Regions from separate parts of the Halomonas sp. AOP5-B2-8 genome, predicted to be linked through region 2. Evidence: predicted binding sites of a transcription regulator. Region 2 holds the regulator's gene; each other region holds the start of a gene.
What was found. Region 2 encodes PhoB, which activates phosphate uptake and scavenging genes when phosphate is short. Its sites were predicted from a motif close to TGTCATANNNNTGTCANA; they were not measured.
Positions count from the first base shown of each region.

Region 1: ACT3RP_RS02975 (CYTH domain-containing protein) is a predicted target of PhoB. The motif match lies at 2,745-2,762, and genes of this name have one in related genera.
Region 3: ACT3RP_RS11255 (PhoX family protein) is a predicted target of PhoB. The motif match lies at 3,947-3,964, and genes of this name have one in related genera.

Region 1 is NZ_JBQSVS010000001.1:663,796-669,051, forward strand. It holds gene argA (amino-acid N-acetyltransferase) at 1-466, opposite strand, end outside; gene ACT3RP_RS02965 (inorganic phosphate transporter) at 689-1,954, opposite strand; gene ACT3RP_RS02970 (TIGR00153 family protein) at 1,965-2,645, opposite strand; gene ACT3RP_RS02975 (CYTH domain-containing protein) at 2,783-3,682, shown strand; gene ACT3RP_RS02980 (ion transporter) at 3,730-4,626, shown strand; gene ACT3RP_RS02985 (5'-nucleotidase, lipoprotein e(P4) family) at 4,712-5,256, opposite strand, start outside.
Region 2 is NZ_JBQSVS010000006.1:134,316-139,571, reverse strand. It holds gene ACT3RP_RS14905 (hypothetical protein) at 1-266, opposite strand, end outside; gene ACT3RP_RS14900 (hypothetical protein) at 872-1,183, opposite strand; gene phoR (phosphate regulon sensor histidine kinase PhoR) at 1,490-2,776, opposite strand; gene phoB (phosphate regulon transcriptional regulator PhoB) at 2,779-3,468, opposite strand; gene ubiA (4-hydroxybenzoate octaprenyltransferase) at 3,580-4,470, opposite strand; gene ACT3RP_RS14880 (chorismate--pyruvate lyase family protein) at 4,506-5,045, opposite strand; gene ACT3RP_RS14875 (NAD(P)/FAD-dependent oxidoreductase) at 5,192-5,256, shown strand, end outside.
Region 3 is NZ_JBQSVS010000004.1:243,112-248,367, forward strand. It holds gene ACT3RP_RS11235 (heme/hemin ABC transporter substrate-binding protein) at 1-423, opposite strand, end outside; gene ACT3RP_RS11240 (ChuX/HutX family heme-like substrate-binding protein) at 420-1,472, opposite strand; gene ACT3RP_RS11245 (TonB-dependent receptor domain-containing protein) at 1,519-3,495, opposite strand; gene hemP (hemin uptake protein HemP) at 3,604-3,783, opposite strand; gene ACT3RP_RS11255 (PhoX family protein) at 4,028-5,256, shown strand, end outside.

The DNA.
Region 1 (5,256 bases), on a different contig from region 2:
CCCGCACGCGACGCACTTCCCCGCCATGGTCAAAGTCTACACCTTCTCTTACGCCGAGCGGCTTGGCGGTCACGAGATTGCCAGAGATCACGCTAAGCTCAACGCCGTGCAGCGGCGTGCTGGGCAGCCCAAGGGAAAGCCGCGCTTCTAACCACAGCCGTTGGTGCGCGGCGACTTGCTCCACGTGCATCATCACGGCGCGGTCGGCGACCCAGCGGCCATCAATACGCGTGGGCTCAACGCCCGCCGTCGTTAAGGCTTCCTGTACCTGAGGGCGAGTGCCAAACACCACGACCAAGCGCACGCCCAGCGTATGCAGTAGCGCTAAATCTTGAATCAGCTGCTCCCCGCGGCCAGAGGCCATCGCTTCGCCTTCAATTAAGATGACAAAGGTTCGCCCCCGGTGCGCATTAATGTAGGGGGAAGCGTTACGAAACCAATCAACAAAGGGGAAGCGCGTATCCAAGGGCCGCTCTCCGGCAGCAGGTGAAAGAAACAGGCTGTTATCACGTTCAACTGGGCTACTTTAACAGAGCATAAAAAACAGCGGCACCTTCAATTGCATATCTGCTAATTCTCATGCAGATCGCGATGAAGAGTGCCGCCGTTATTTTCATGCCTGCTTGGCTGATTTAGCCGAGCCGATTTACCAGAACCAAGTTAATAAGACCAAGCTAGTAGAGCCGGCCTAGCCAAACATGCCTTTAAACATAAAGAAGAACAAAATAGCTAGGCCTGCGCCCGCGGGCAGCGTAATCAGCCACGAAATAGCAATGGTGCCAATCACGCGCAGGTTAAGGGCGGCCATGCCGCGCGCTAAACCAACCCCCAGCACAGCGCCAACCAGGGTATGCGTCGTTGAGATAGGCAAGCCGGTACCCGAGGCCAATACGACGGTACTTGCGGCAGCCAGGGTGGCGGCAAAACCTCGGCTTGGGGTGAGTTCGGTAATGCCGGTACCCACTGTCGCAATCACTCTGTGACCGTAGGTTACAAGGCCGACCACGATCCCCGCACCGCCCAGCATAAGCACCCACCAGGGCACTAGCGCAGCGCTGTCGATCACGCCGTCGCTACGTACAACGCTAATGACCGCGGCGAGAGGGCCCACTGCGTTCGCTACGTCATTCGAGCCGTGCGCAAACGCCATTGCACAAGCGGTAAAGATCATCAGCACGCCAAACACGCGTTCAACGTTAGCGTAGCCAAAGTGGTCGTTCGCATTTTGCTCGAACTTAATGCGTCGCTGCATAACGATACCCAGACCCATAATGGCGATGCCGAGCACAATCGAAAGCAACAGGCTTTGCCCAAAGCTGAGGTTTAAACCTACGTGCGACAAGCCTTTGGTCAGCGTGACCATCGAGACAATAAAGCCCACCAGGAAAACGTAACCGGGTACGTAGCGCTTAGCCGCTGCAAGCGGGTCGCTGCTTTCAAAAATCAGATGCTGAACAGACTTAAAGAGGACATAGGCGATGGTACCCGCGAGCAGCGGCGAAATGAGCCAGCTAGAGGCAATTTGACCTACCTTGCCCCACGCCACCGCATCAACCCCCAGGCCCACCGCGCCAAAACCGACGATAGCACCCACGATAGAATGCGTGGTAGACACCGGCCAGCCGCGTGCTGAAGCAATCAACAACCAAATGGCGGCAGCTAACAGTGCCGACAACATGCCGTAAACTAATAGCTGAGGATTGGCTTCTAATAATTCGGGGTCGAGTATCCCACCGCGAATGGTGGCGGTGACTTCACCACCGGCGAGCCATGCGCCTAGAAACTCAAAGATAACGGCAATAAGGATGGCTTGCTTGATGGTGATCGCTTTCGACCCCACCGAGGTTCCCATGGCATTGGCTACATCGTTTGCACCAACGCCCCAAGCCATAAAGAAGCCGAACAAACAGGCCAGGATAATGAAGATTTCACCGTGCTGGGCAATAATCAGCATACAAGTCCCCTTAGCGGGCTGTCAGAATCTGTAAGCGGCTACCCACGCGCTCGGCGCGGTCAGATAATTCACCCACCCATTCAATGATTTTATAAAGAAAAATCACATCGACGGGTGGCAGCTGACTTTCAAGCGCGAACAGTTGGCGACGAATAGTCACCTGCTGGTCATCGGCCTGGTGTTCGAGAATATGCAGTTCACGGATCATTCGATGCATGACGTCAGCGACGTTACGTCCAAAGCCTGACTCAAGCAGATCTTTGAGCTCTTCCAATGCCTGACGGGCTTGCGCAACACAAGCAACGCTTGTGCGGATATAATCGCGCATCGGTTCAGCCAGCTCATCCGGCACACGCATTTTACGGCCCATCATGATGCCGGTAATGTCGCGCACCTTATTGGCGATTTTGTCCTGTACGCTAATGAGATCAAGCAGATCAGACCGCGACACCGGTAAAAACATGGTGTTGGGCAGGTTCAATCGCAACTCAGTTTTCAGCGTATCAGCGTCATGCTCTAAGCGGGTGACGTTTTCGCGCAGCTCAGCCGCTTTGATCCAGTCGTCTGCCAGGGTTGCTTCGAAAAACGGCAACAGCTGGTCGGCACATTCGTTTGCCTTGACGATATGGGCCAATAACGGCTGGAATGGCGAGCGGCCAAACATCGAAGAAAAAGGATTGGAGGTAACCATAATGCCTTTTAGCCTGTTTTCGGAAAGCCTGGAAATGGCGGCGCCAGTATAAAGAGTGCGCTCGCCGCCGTCATGAAAAGTTCATAAATGTAATCAAATATTCATCTATATGTCACGATAACGAGGTGGCGATTGCCATGAAAACCCCCATTCCTCTAGAAGTAGAGATTAAGCTGGCGCTTCCCCCCACGGGGCTGGCTGCGCTAAGCCAACACCCTCTTCTCGCTTCAGTTCCCGTATCTCAACACGCATTGGCCAACATCTATTTCGATACCCCGACAAACGATTTAGCCAAAGCGCGTATTGCCGTTCGCCTGCGCGAAATCGATGGTAACGTGCTGCACACTGTCAAAACAGTAGGTCAAGGTAGCGGCGGGCTTTCTCAACGCCAAGAGTGGGAGTGGCAAGCTCCCGGTCCGCAGCTAGACCTCACGGCGCTTGCCAAGCTGCCCCCTTTTCAAGGCGAGCTTGCGCAGGCGCTGCCCTCACTCGTTCCGACGTTACGCACTGACTTCACGCGGCGCTGCTGGCAGTTAACCAGCGGCCTTTCAAGCATCGCTGCAACCGAGACTGACAACCATATTGAGCTGGTATTGGATCAAGGCGAGATTATTAGCGGTAGCTACCGCACGCCTATCTGTGAAATAGAGCTTGAGTTAAAAAGGGGGGAGCCAGAGGCGCTTTGGACATTAGCACTGGCGCTTGCTGAGCAGGTTCCTCTGCGCCCATCAGACAGCAGCAAAGCAGCGCGCGGTAATATGCTAAGTGCCCAGCACTGGCCGTTACCCGACGCGCAAACCCCGGCGCAATGGCTGCACCGCGCCACGCTGGCGCTAGATGCCTACCATGACAGCCAGCAAGCAAGCTTTCTAGCAAAAGCCCATCAGGCTATCAACACGCTGGCGGAACATCCTGAGTTAGATGCCCTTGCACGCACTTATGCCCTGGCACTGCCGAGCGCCCTGGACGCCCAAGGCCAGCCACAGGCCGCTTACGGCAGCGCGGCGTTAGCACTCGCCTATCGCTTGGCGTACTAAACCGCGCTACGCTAGCGCTGAATGAGTGCCCACTTCAGGATGACGCAATGAATTTTCACCTAACGCCAGCCACGGAAGGCCTGCGTAGCCGCCTGTTTCATATCATATTCGAGTCCGACACACCGGGGGCGAAAGCATTTGATATCGCCTTGATTGTGGCCATTTTGGTGAGCGTCGCGGTGATTCTGCTGGGCAGCATTGAAATTTATGCTGAGCGCTACGGGGACATATTTTTCTACACGGAATGGGTACTGACGCTGCTGTTCAGCATTGAGCTGCTCGTTCGCATCTATTGCCTGGAACGTCCTCTTCTCTACCTCAAAAGCTTTTATGGAATCGTCGATTTAATTGCGATTTTACCTACTTGGCTCGTTCTTTTAGTACCCGGCGCCCATGCACTGGTGATTGTGCGGCTACTACGAGTACTGCGTATTTTCCGTATTTTTCGCTTGATGGCGTTTGTCGGTGAAGCCAACCTACTAATCGATGCCCTGAAGCGCAGCTTGCACCAGATTCTGCTGTTCTTCTTCTCTATTTTGATGGTGGTGACGCTATTTGCGGCCTTGATGTACACCATCGAATCGCCGGAGGCAGGCTTCACTAGCATTCCCATGTCGATGTACTGGGCTATCGTTAGCATGACGACGGTGGGTTATGGCGACATCGTGCCTGCGACACCGTTAGGCAAGGCGATCACCATGGTGCTGATGTTACTCGGCTACTCGATTATCGCCGTGCCCACCGGTATTTTCTCGGCACAGGTGATTCGCTCGATACGTGAAGATCGCCACTCGGAAGAAACCTGCCCCGGATGCGGGCATGAGCAGCATGACAAACGCGCCCGCTACTGCATGCGCTGTGGTACCTGGTTAGACGAGGACAGCGAAGACCCGCGCAAGAAAGATGAAGAAAAACAAGATGAAGAAAAACAAGACGAAGACTAAAACGCGCCCCAGGATAACGAAACCTGGGACGCGCAGTTCTCTTTTACTGAGGTAACAAGAGATCAAGGGGCTGGAGTATTAAGGATCACTCCGCTTCGAGCGGCGCGTCCCAGGCATCTAACTCGGCCTCACTCCAAGCACCGTAGGTCGCATTGGGGAATACAATCCAATCCTTGCCAAAGCGCTCTGCATTATCGTTTACAAGCTCGTGCTGCTGGGCAAGGTCGGCACCTGCAAAATCATCCGCAAAATCGTGCAACGAATCGCCTAACTGCATGACCAGCGTGTGACTCTCAACCACCTCCGCGCGCCGTTCTTCTTTAGCAGGCCCCAGCAGCATCACGCTCTGCTCAGATACTTGGGGCAGCGCTAACGCGTCTAGCGTGGCGATTGTGTCGGCCTCATTCTCCTGGTAGCGATCAGAAACGTAAAAAATAGCCACGCCCTGCTCATCCGCGTAATCCAGGAACGCTTTGGCGCCCGGCATTAAACGCGGCTCACCTTCACGCTCCCAGTGCTTCCAAGTATCCCAAGCGGTGTAGTCGTGGCACGCCTGCATGTCGCGAACCAGCAGCGCGCTATTGTCCAGCACCGTTTCATCCAGGTCGGTCATGATGGCTAAGCCGTCGC
Region 2 (5,256 bases):
TCTTTAGCCGTAAAATCAACATCAACGCTGGCATTCGTTGACTCAGCCTTTATAACCGCAGGATAGTCGCCTTCATCATACATTAAGTCGGATGGGCTAACGTCAGCCTGGCCTACTGTGCGCTCTGACTGGGCCTGAATGGGCTCAATATCAACTGCGCGATCTTGGTTCGCATTAATTGAAAAATTTGCAAATGCAAAGGGGCTAGCCAATAACGTTAGTGAAATACCCACTAAAGCTGCTTTTTTAACAAAAATATTTAACATTTTGACACTCCTGAAACTGTTTATACCGCTGGCGTGGAAGAAGAAGCGCCTTCATGGCAAACTTTTTAACTTAATCATCTTCCTTACCCTTAGTAAGCATAAAGGATGCCACAACTAATATAGATTATAAAAAATACCATTAATCAATAGTATATAACACATACATTGCGCACAATAATATGACGCAAAAACAACAACCACGCTAAATAACTGTGCACAAATGTCACATGCGCAAGTTTGTATGTGCCTTTTTGACACACAGCTAGAAAAAAGCAGCGTTGCTGAGTTGAAAAAATATAGGGATGATCGATATCACTAAAGAGGCGCGCAGTCAGTTAACCATATTTAACGAGCAACATTGAAAAAAGCTAAGGGCAGTAAAAAAACAGCAGACAGCAAAAAATTAAGCCCCACCTGAGGTGAGGCTTAATGTCTAGCTTGCAGATAGGTAATGCTAACGCTAGCTTCCATTCCTTGTGCGGGACTCCAACCGTGGATGTTACCCTCACTAACGTTTTGATTTCCTATTGATTCATCCTTGAATCTAAAAACATCCCTATAGCAGAGTCTTTACAGGCTCTCAGTACTATCTTTCAGTGCGGTCATTACATACCGCTATTTTCTTCAGGCAACTCTTCTGTGCTATCAAAATTAGCATCATCTGAATTACTAGTAGAGTTTGGATCCATATCGCTGGCGTCATCACCAACATCATGCGTTAAATCGTGCTGATTTTGCTCACTGGCGGTATCCGTGTGAGTACCCTGCGGATCCATCGCCTCGTCATCCGCAGTAATATCTTGGTTCTGATCAATAGATGTACTTTGCTCAGATTCTGCGAACGCTAGCGGGCTAGCCATCAAGCCAAACGTTAAACCTAGAATGCCAGCTTTCTTGAGTAATTCCTTGGACATCATATTCCACCTCCGATCGCTGTTTAAACCGCTTAACTAAGAAAGAAAGGCTAAGTTCAGCCAGCAATTCCTGCGGTCATCTCTCTTACTTACTTATATTCGCTGCAGCAGACATGCCAAAATCTAATATAATAAAATAAAAACAATAATTATCAAAAACTTATAAAAAATAAGATTACGGAATAAATCTTAATTAGCGATAAAGCGCACCCAAATAGTGTGTAAAAATGACACATGAGTAAAGTTTTACCAATCTTACATGCCAATATTGCACACTTCTACAAATATTGTGCAGCAGGCATTTTAGGGCTAGCTAAGACGCGAAGCGGAGAATGTACAGCGGAATAAAGCACCCTTACCCGGGTGAGATTCAATCAATAGCTGAGCATCATGGCGTAGCAGCACGTGTTTGACAATTGCCAAGCCCAAACCAGTACCGCCCGTCGTCGTGCTACGCCCTTTATCAACGCGGTAGAAGCGTTCGGTCAGCCGAGGGATGTGCACAGGATCAATTCCCTCGCCGTTGTCCTCAACGTCAATACAGGCTCCGCCAGCTTGGTTATCTTTCCAGCGCAACGTGATGTGGCTCCCTGGCGGCGTGTAGCGAACAGCGTTAAACGCGAGATTAGAAATCGCGCTGCGCATTTCCTGCTCGCTTCCTAGCAGACGTGCCTTGCTGTCAAGCGCAATAGTGATGGTATGCCGCTGATCCGATAGCGCTAGCGCATCCTCACGAACACTCTGTAGCAAAGAGCCCAGCGACAACGGCTGATGATCCTTACCACTTTGGTCAATTTCTAACCGGGACAGCAGCAATAGGTCATTGACCAGGCTCTGCATTCGCTGCGTCTGCTCCTGCATTTGCTGAATACCTTTACCTAAGCGCGGAGGTAGCTGCTCGGCAAGATCGCCATAGGTTTCTAAATAGCCAGAAAGCACGGTCAGAGGGGTACGTAGCTCGTGGGATACATTGGCCACAAAATCACGGCGCATCTGCTCCAGACGATGCAGACGCGTGATATCTCGCGCCATCACTAGCCGCTCATCGTCGCCGTACAGGGTAATTTGGTACTGCAGAATGCATCGCTCATCAATGGGTGATGTCAGCGTTAGCGGTTCACTATAGTGACGGGCGTTGAAGTAGCTTATAAAGCCCGGATCGCGGAGTAAATTGGTAATGTGCTGACCACGGTCATGGGCCGTTTGCAGCCCAAGCATCGTGGTTGCAGCGCTGTTCCACCACTCTAAATCTCCGTGGCGGTCAAGCATAACGACGCTATCGCGCATCGCCTCTGACGACTCTTGAATACGCGCCAAAGTGGCACGCAGCCGACTTTGTGTAATGCGCTGGCTTTTTTGATAGCGATATAAGCGATCAAACAGTTCGCCCCATATCCCCTGGGCAGCAGGTGGTTCATCATGGGGTTGCAGGGTTAGCCATCGATACAGCGCGCGCAGCTGCCGCAATTGATAAAACAGATACACTGCCAATCCAGAAGCCAGCCCCAGCCCCGCTGCATCCAATAGCCAGCCAATGCTTGTCCCCAGCGTGGCTAGCCAGGCCAGTTGCCACAGTTCACGGCTCCATAAGCGCACATTTATACCCGTGAAGAGAAACGGTAACCGGTGCCCCGAACCGTTTGAATCAGATTTTGATGGGGTTCGCCTAGCGCTTTACGCAACCGGCGAATATGTACATCTACCGTGCGCTCTTCAACGTACACGTTGCCACCCCACACTTGATCAAGCAGCTGGCTGCGCGTGTAAGCGCGCTCCTGGTGCGTCATAAAGAACTGCAGCAGACGATATTCCGTTGGGCCTATCTCAAGCGCCTTATCATCAGTGCTGACACGATGACTCACCGGATCAAGCAGCAGTCCATTAACCTCTACGGGGTCTTCAACACCACGCGGCGTTGCACGACGCAAAACGGCTTTAAGCCGTGCCACCAACTCGCGAGGCGAAAAAGGCTTGGTAATATAATCATCGGCACCAGCTTCAAGCCCCTGAATCTTATTATCTTCTTCGCCTTTAGCGGTCAGCATAATAATGGGAATTTCAGCAGTGGCTTCTTCGCGCTTTAAGCGCCTAGCAAGCTCGATACCGCTGGTGCCAGGCATCATCCAATCAAGCAGCAGTAAATCAGGCTGGTGGTCGACGATCAAAGCATGAGCATCCTGAGCGTTATCCGCTTCGAGCACGCGATAGTCAGCCATTTCCAGCGCTACCGCAATCATCTCGCGGATCGGCGCCTCATCATCGACAATCAAAACGGTCTTGGCAGTCATACCAGAGCCTCAAGGGGTGCAAAGAGAGCTAATTCAATGAAAAATAGCTCAATGACATATCGATGACGATAACACCATGACTTGATGACAGTTACATGACAGCGGCGATTATTAGCCCGCCACAGGCCACCAACTTAGCGCAATACCCGCGAAAATAAACAAACCTGACCAAAAATTATTGAGGAACGCCTGAAAGCACGCATCTCGGGCACGGTGAAAAATTAACCGCTGCTGATGCAGAAAAGTGGCCGCCATTCCCGCGAGTCCTAACCAGAAAAAACCGCCTAGACCCACTCGCCACCCTACCCATGCTAATAGCAGCAACGTCACCACTTGTAATAAAGCAATAATGACGCGGTCCGCATTACCAAACAGCACGGCTGTCGATTTAATACCGATTTTTAAATCATCGTCGCGGTCCACCATGGCGTACTGGGTATCGTACGCCACGGTCCAAACCACATTAGCAAAAAACAATAGCCAAGCCTCCAGCGGGACATAGCCCAGCACAGCGCCAAACGCCATGGGGATCGCCCAAGCAAAGGCGGCGCCCAGCACGACCTGAGGAAGGTGGGTATAGCGCTTCATAAACGGATAAATAATCGCTAGCAGCACGCCACCCAGCGAGAGCATCACCGTGAACCAATTGGTCAGCAGCACCAAAATGAAGGATATCGCGATCAATGCGATAAACAGCAGCTGGGCCTCGGTTTCGCTAATACGACCGGTGGCTAGAGGACGATTTTTAGTGCGCTTTACATGCCCATCAAAATGACGGTCGGCATAGTCATTCACCACGCAGCCTGCGGCACGCATGGCGTAAACGCCGGCAACAAAAATAAGCAGCACATTGCGCCCCGGCACGCCCTGCGCGGCAATCCATAGCGCCCAAAGAGCGGGCCACATTAATAGCCACGTGCCTATGGGCCGATCCAAGCGCATCAGCTGTAAAAAGTCTGCCACGCGAGCCAATCCCTTCGGCCGCAACAGTGAACGATCCATGCTTACCTCACGAAAAAGAAAACGCAGCTGCTAGCCTAGCGCGAAGGCAGATCAAGGTCATCCGCCATTGCCCGCAAAAAGTACTCTTGTACCAATAACGACAGGCCACCATGCGTAAATACGGAGCGGCGGCCCCAGCTACAATCCTGCTCGACCCCATGTAGGCTAGCAAAAGGCGGGCGTTGTGTTGTCGCCTCTAATGGCCCTCGCACTAAGTCTGGCTGGCGAAATAACCAGCTGCCTAACGAACGCTCGCCCAAACGATCTAAACGCTGGCCTTTTAGCTGTGTCAACGGCGCTACTGAGCGCGCGACCACCCACGGCGTTTCATCTAAACACAGCGCTACTTCACGCAGCCATGCATAGCGTTTAGGGCCAATCCCCAGCGCCTGGGCTTCATCGGGCAGCGGCCATCCCACACCTTGGCGCAGTAAACGCACCCGAAAAGGCTTGCCACCGCCTGCGGCTGTTAAACGAGCGGTTAACGAATCGGTGGAGGCTACCCACTGCCACCATGGAGAGCTCATCGCGGGGCGCGCCGCATGGACGGGGCGCCAGCGTGGAAAGAGATACATTTGCCGGCCAGCGGGTGATGTCACCGAGTTCTCCAGGGCAATAACGGGAGCAGCTAGTGTAACATGACGCTCTAACAGGCTTTGGTTTCAGCAGCTTTTTCAATAACTCTTTCAATAACTCTTTTAGCGACCTTTTGGATGTCTGCATGCCCGCATCATATACACAGATAATGTCAACGACACCGCTATCTTCTCGCGCTGCGCTGGTGAT
Region 3 (5,256 bases), on a different contig from region 2:
AGTCTGCTGTGCCACCGCGCGGACCTTGGCAGGAATAGCCTCTAGCGTGTTGGGGGCTGCGATAATATCGATCGTTATCCCCACTGCCGTCAGCTGTTCCAGCACTTCTTTCGGGCCGGCATGCTCGGCGGCCAGCACGCGGTCAGGCTGAACCGACAGCACGCTTTCCGCAGAGAGCTGGCGTAAGTAACCAACCGAAGGTAAGTCAGCCATGGCCGGGGGATAAAGGACGGTATCGTCGCGAGCGATCACGTTGGCGTCGGCACTCAGTGCGGCCAGTGTTTCGGCGATATCACCACCGAGGACTACCCAGCGCTCGTTAGTCGACGGTTGCTCGTCGGCATGGGCGAGAGGGGTGCCCACGCACAGCCATGCCAGTGTCATCATGGCCACTAAGCGGGAAGCCACGTGCTGCTGAGTCATGCAACCTCCGCACAGCTTTCCAGCGTGCTTAGTAGCTGCCGCCAGTCTCGCCTTTCTACCTGACCTTCTTGGCGTTCAGCGTAAATTTGCAGCGCAAGAGTCCCTTCACTATCGAAGGCTTCAATGCTGGTAACGCCGCCATCACGGTTGGGCTTGCTGACTTGCCAGATGTGATTAACCGCCGTGTCATCAATGTGCAGGGTGAATTGATCGCCAAATAGGTTCAGCCAACCGCGGGCGCGCTGCGGAGGAGGGACGATGCCCGTACGTATCTGCACGCAGCCGGGGCTTGCCACAAAGAGCATAAGCGGCAGAGCCTGCTGGCTCGCCTGGGTTAGCAATGTTTCCAGTGCATTGGTAGGCAAGGCTCGGGTGAAACGACCTTCCATGAGCGTGTTGGCCTCGATACGCTCTAATTGATGCCGTCTCAGTAGCGTGAAAAATTGGTGGACATCGCGCATCGCGCTCCACTCGCTGGCGAGAGAGGGCGTGTCGGGAAGCTGTCGCGGTAAGCGTGGCGCTAACTGGGTAAAGGCTGGCGAATCTCTATTGCCCATGGCCATTAGTTCGTCCCAAGGGCGCGGCAGCGGGTCTTCGAGGGCAAAGCATTTGTGGATAGCGCGCCCATGGCGATCAAACACCTGAATGCTCCAGCGCCATGTCTCTTTGCCTTCGAGTGGCGGCATCGTGTCCCGAATTAAGCAGGCCCAGTGCCAGTGCGAATAGAGCAGTCTTAGATCTAGGCCGCCGGGACCAAGCAACAGCCCCGTTTGCGGCCCGCCGTTTAGCTCAGGGTAATCGCCGTTTTGCTCGAGTACTGCTAAGCGAGAGCGGGTGAGCGCTTTAACACAGCCCAGTTGGGGTAGGTAAGCGGCAAGTTCATTCGGTGCTAAGGGTAGCGTCCACACATCGCGCCCGAGGCGGGCGGCCTGGAGTTCGCCTTCGCTAATCGCTAAGCGCTCGGCAATGTCAATCGCGGGTAGCCGTGGCTGGGCCGCTCGCGCCGCGTCGAAAGCTTCGTAAATAGCGATTTGTTGAGACTCAATCATGACTTACCTCTGCATAGGTCACTGAGTGGGTTGATGACTATCTTGGTTACCACTGCCAGTTGAGCGTCGCGAATAGGCTGCGCCCATCGCCTAGACTGCCATCGGGGCGGTACCACACTTTGTCGCCTGCATTGGCGAGCCGCAGCGAGGTGTCAACGGCCGGAGTAAGACGCCAGGCAAGATGTAAATCGTGAAGGCCGTAGCCAGGTAGACGCTCGTCGTCGCTCTGCTTATCGAAGGATTGAGCGAATCGGCTTTGCCAACCTAGGCGAATATTGCTGCCATAGAGCGCCAGCTCACTGCCCAGCGTTGCTTCTAGCGGTGTTTGGCTGCCCAGTGGGTCGCCAGAGTCGCGGTCTTTGCCGGAGACTTCCGAAAGACCGGCAAAACTGGTCAGTGATGGGAGAGCGCTAGGCTGCCATGTCACGCGGGCGTCATAGCCCCATAGCTGAGCACGTTGAATGTTCACCGCCTGGGTAGTGCCTGCCATGATGTCGACCTGAGTGTCGATAAAGTCGTCCGCGCGGGTGTCGAAATAGCTGGCGCGTACCTGCCAATCGCCCTGGTGCCAGACCACGCCGCTTTCCCACGTGCTGCTGGTTTCGGGGGAAAGATTGGGGTTGGGTATCCAGTAGTTGTCCGGGGTGCAGAAAAATGGCCCGGCGCAGAAACCGGCAAAATGACGCTCGTTGGCGTAAAGCTCGGAGAGACTAGGTGCGCGGAAAGCCTCGGCGTAGCCAGAGAACAGCATCAGCGCATCATCAGGACGCCAGGCAAGACGAAAGCGTGGCGATACTTGATCATGGACACTGTCACCATCGTCTTGCCCGGTAGCGTCGTAGCGATCAAAGCGCGCACCCAAACCAACATCAAACTGACCCGCGCCGCCATCAGACAAATAGCGCCCCGCCGTTAGCGTGGTATCTAAATACGCGGCTTGGGTGTCAATGTCGGCTTTTGGGAAGCCGTTGGCTTCACCCTCTGGGCGCTGGCGGGCCTGTTCCAGTTCGGCGCCAAACACCAGCGTTTGGGAGAGCCAGCCGTGATCCATACGATGGTAGCCATCGCTTTGCAAGCCGATACGTTCTAATGAGCGGCTGGCCTGGGGCTCATCAATATCCTGCTGGCTAAAGGTTAGCCGCGAGGTGATCTCGGTCGCGGCGCCAGGCTGCCAGCGATGGCCAAGCTGCACGTTATTGCTCTCAACATCGCGGTCACGCAGTGGGCTGCTGGCATCTGTTGAAAGCTGCTGAGGGTTGGCAGGCTGGGTTGCGCGCTCGTCGTAATGCTGCCAACTGATAAATACCCGCTGGTCGTCGTTTGGCTCCCAACCGCCTTTTAACAGTAGGCTGTTGAGGGTGGCGTCTTCCTCTGCTTGATCGCCACCGGCGCGCCGAATATCGCCAGACTCACTGCGGCCGACTGAAAATAAGCCATCCACCTTGCCGTTGGCGGTATCGCGGCGGCCAAAGGCCGTTAGGCTGCCGCGTAATTCATCGCTAGCGGTGGCGCCACCAACGGAAAGGCGTACGCCGCTATCTTCGCCAGGTGCCAGCAGGTCATCGGCATCAACGCTCGTAAAGCTGACCACACCCCCCATCGCATTGCTGCCGTATAAGCTGGAGAGGGCGCCGCGAGCTACCTGTACTTCCTGAATTAAGCCAGGGTCGAGGAAAAAGTTGCCGACATGGCCCGTCGAAATATCCTGCCGCACGCCGTCTAAACGTATCAGCACGCCTGAGCGACCAAAACCACGCATACTCAACGTCTGACCGTTGCGGCGCCCCTGACCAGCGACATGCAGACCCGGCTGGCGGCTAAGGATGTCTTCCACTCGGCTAGCCGTTGCTAGCACCGCATCATTGCGGTTAATGATGTCGATAATCAGCGGTGCCCGAGAGAGGTCCGTCGGCGCGCGAGTGCCCGTCACCGTTACCGGATTAAGTTCAGCATCGTCTGCAAAAGCGGCGAGTAGAGGGAAAAAAGTGAGGCAAAGGCCGCTGAACGCGCATGTGTATTTCATGAGCCGGATAGTTCCAACAAAGAGAGGTGGAAGACATCGCTGGCTGAGTGCAGTTAGGCTGCAATATGGCTGGCTGTTGCTGTATTAGTTTTTAAAATTAGGGTGTGCTTATGCGTTAAGGATTAACTTGCCACTTTTGGTGCGACGCAAGATATAGCGTCTTTGTTCATGATGAATAATCAGCTGACCAGCGCTTCCCAGCAGCTCTTTGCTATCCACTTCACGCGCCGCTATAGGCGCCACTACTGGCGCATGGCGTTGCTCAGCGCCCTTGTCGGGAAACTGCATGCGATGATGACTCCTGTGTTAATGATAACTATTAGCGTTAATTTAACAGAGTTGAGAATGCTACTCAATAGGCTTTGGGAGGTAAACGCTTGTCATCATGCGATTAATGGCAGCAACTGTGCCAAAAGGTGTCTTTAATTTACCTATATACAGGCAGGCAGACCGTCATCGCGCTGTCATTTTGCTCAGTTAAAGTCTCTTGAAATTCAATCGTTAGCTTAAAACGATACGAGGGAGACCCAACATGAGTAAAGAGATCGAAGATCATCGTCTGCTTAACCCAAGCCGCAATGAACCGTTCGCAGCGGTATTGGCAAAACATGTATCTCGGCGCGATGTGATGCGTGGCGGCTTGAGCATGGCGGCGGCCTCAATGCTGAGTTTTGGTGGCGCCGCTCAGGCACTTGCCTCAAACGGCACGCAAAAAACACCGCTGACGCTGGCCTTCGAAGCCGTACACGGTTCACTGACTGACGCGATAGTGGTGCCAGAAGGCTATGTGGCACAGGTGCTAGTACCCTGGGGTACGCCGCTCAGCGCTGCCGATACCTGGCAGGCTGACCAGCCGATGACGCCTGATCGCCAGGCTGTGAGTGTGGGCATGCACCATGACGGCATGGCAGGGTTTGCGCTAGATGCCGATAACGCCTCGCGTCGATTTGTACTGGCGCTTAACAATGAATATATCGATCAAGAAGCGCTGTGGGCACCTCAGGGTGGTCCGACTAATGCAAAAAGCGGTAAGCGGCCCGCCGATGAGTCACGCACCGAGATCAATGCCCACGGTGTCACCATGGTTGAGGTTGAAAAAGATGCCAACGGCCACTGGGCACATGTGCCGGGCTCGTCTTATAACCGCCGCTTTACCAGCGCAACAGTGATGGAAATCGCAGGCCCTGTTGCCGGTAGCGACTACGTCAAAACGCAGTTTTCACCGTCGGGCATGCAGACCCGAGGCACCAACAATAACTGTGGCAACGGTGTTACTCCCTGGGGTACCTATATTGCCTGCGAAGAGAACTGGCCGGATATTTTCGTTAACCGTGGTGAACGCTTCCAGGACGATGCGCGCATCGGTATTCCTACCGATAAAAGCCGCTATGGCTGGGATACCTCGGCAGGCGATGCCTCTGAGGACAACGATGAGTTTGGCCGTTTCGATATTACTCCACGAGGTGAACACGCGGCTGACGACTATCGCAACGAGGCGCGCTCGTTTGGCTATCAGGTAGAAGTGGACCCGTATAGCGATGCGCTCGCCGTTAAGCGCACGGCACTGGGTCGTTTTCGCCATGAAGGCTGCTGGCTGGGCAAGCTGGAAGCCGGTCAGCCGGTGGTTTACTACTCTGGCCATGATTCGCGCAATGAGTATGTCTATAAATACGTTTCTGATGCCCTCTGGAATCCCGCTGATGCCAACCGCCCCGGCGAAGAATACGACCGCTTGGCTATCGGTAGTCGATATATGGATAA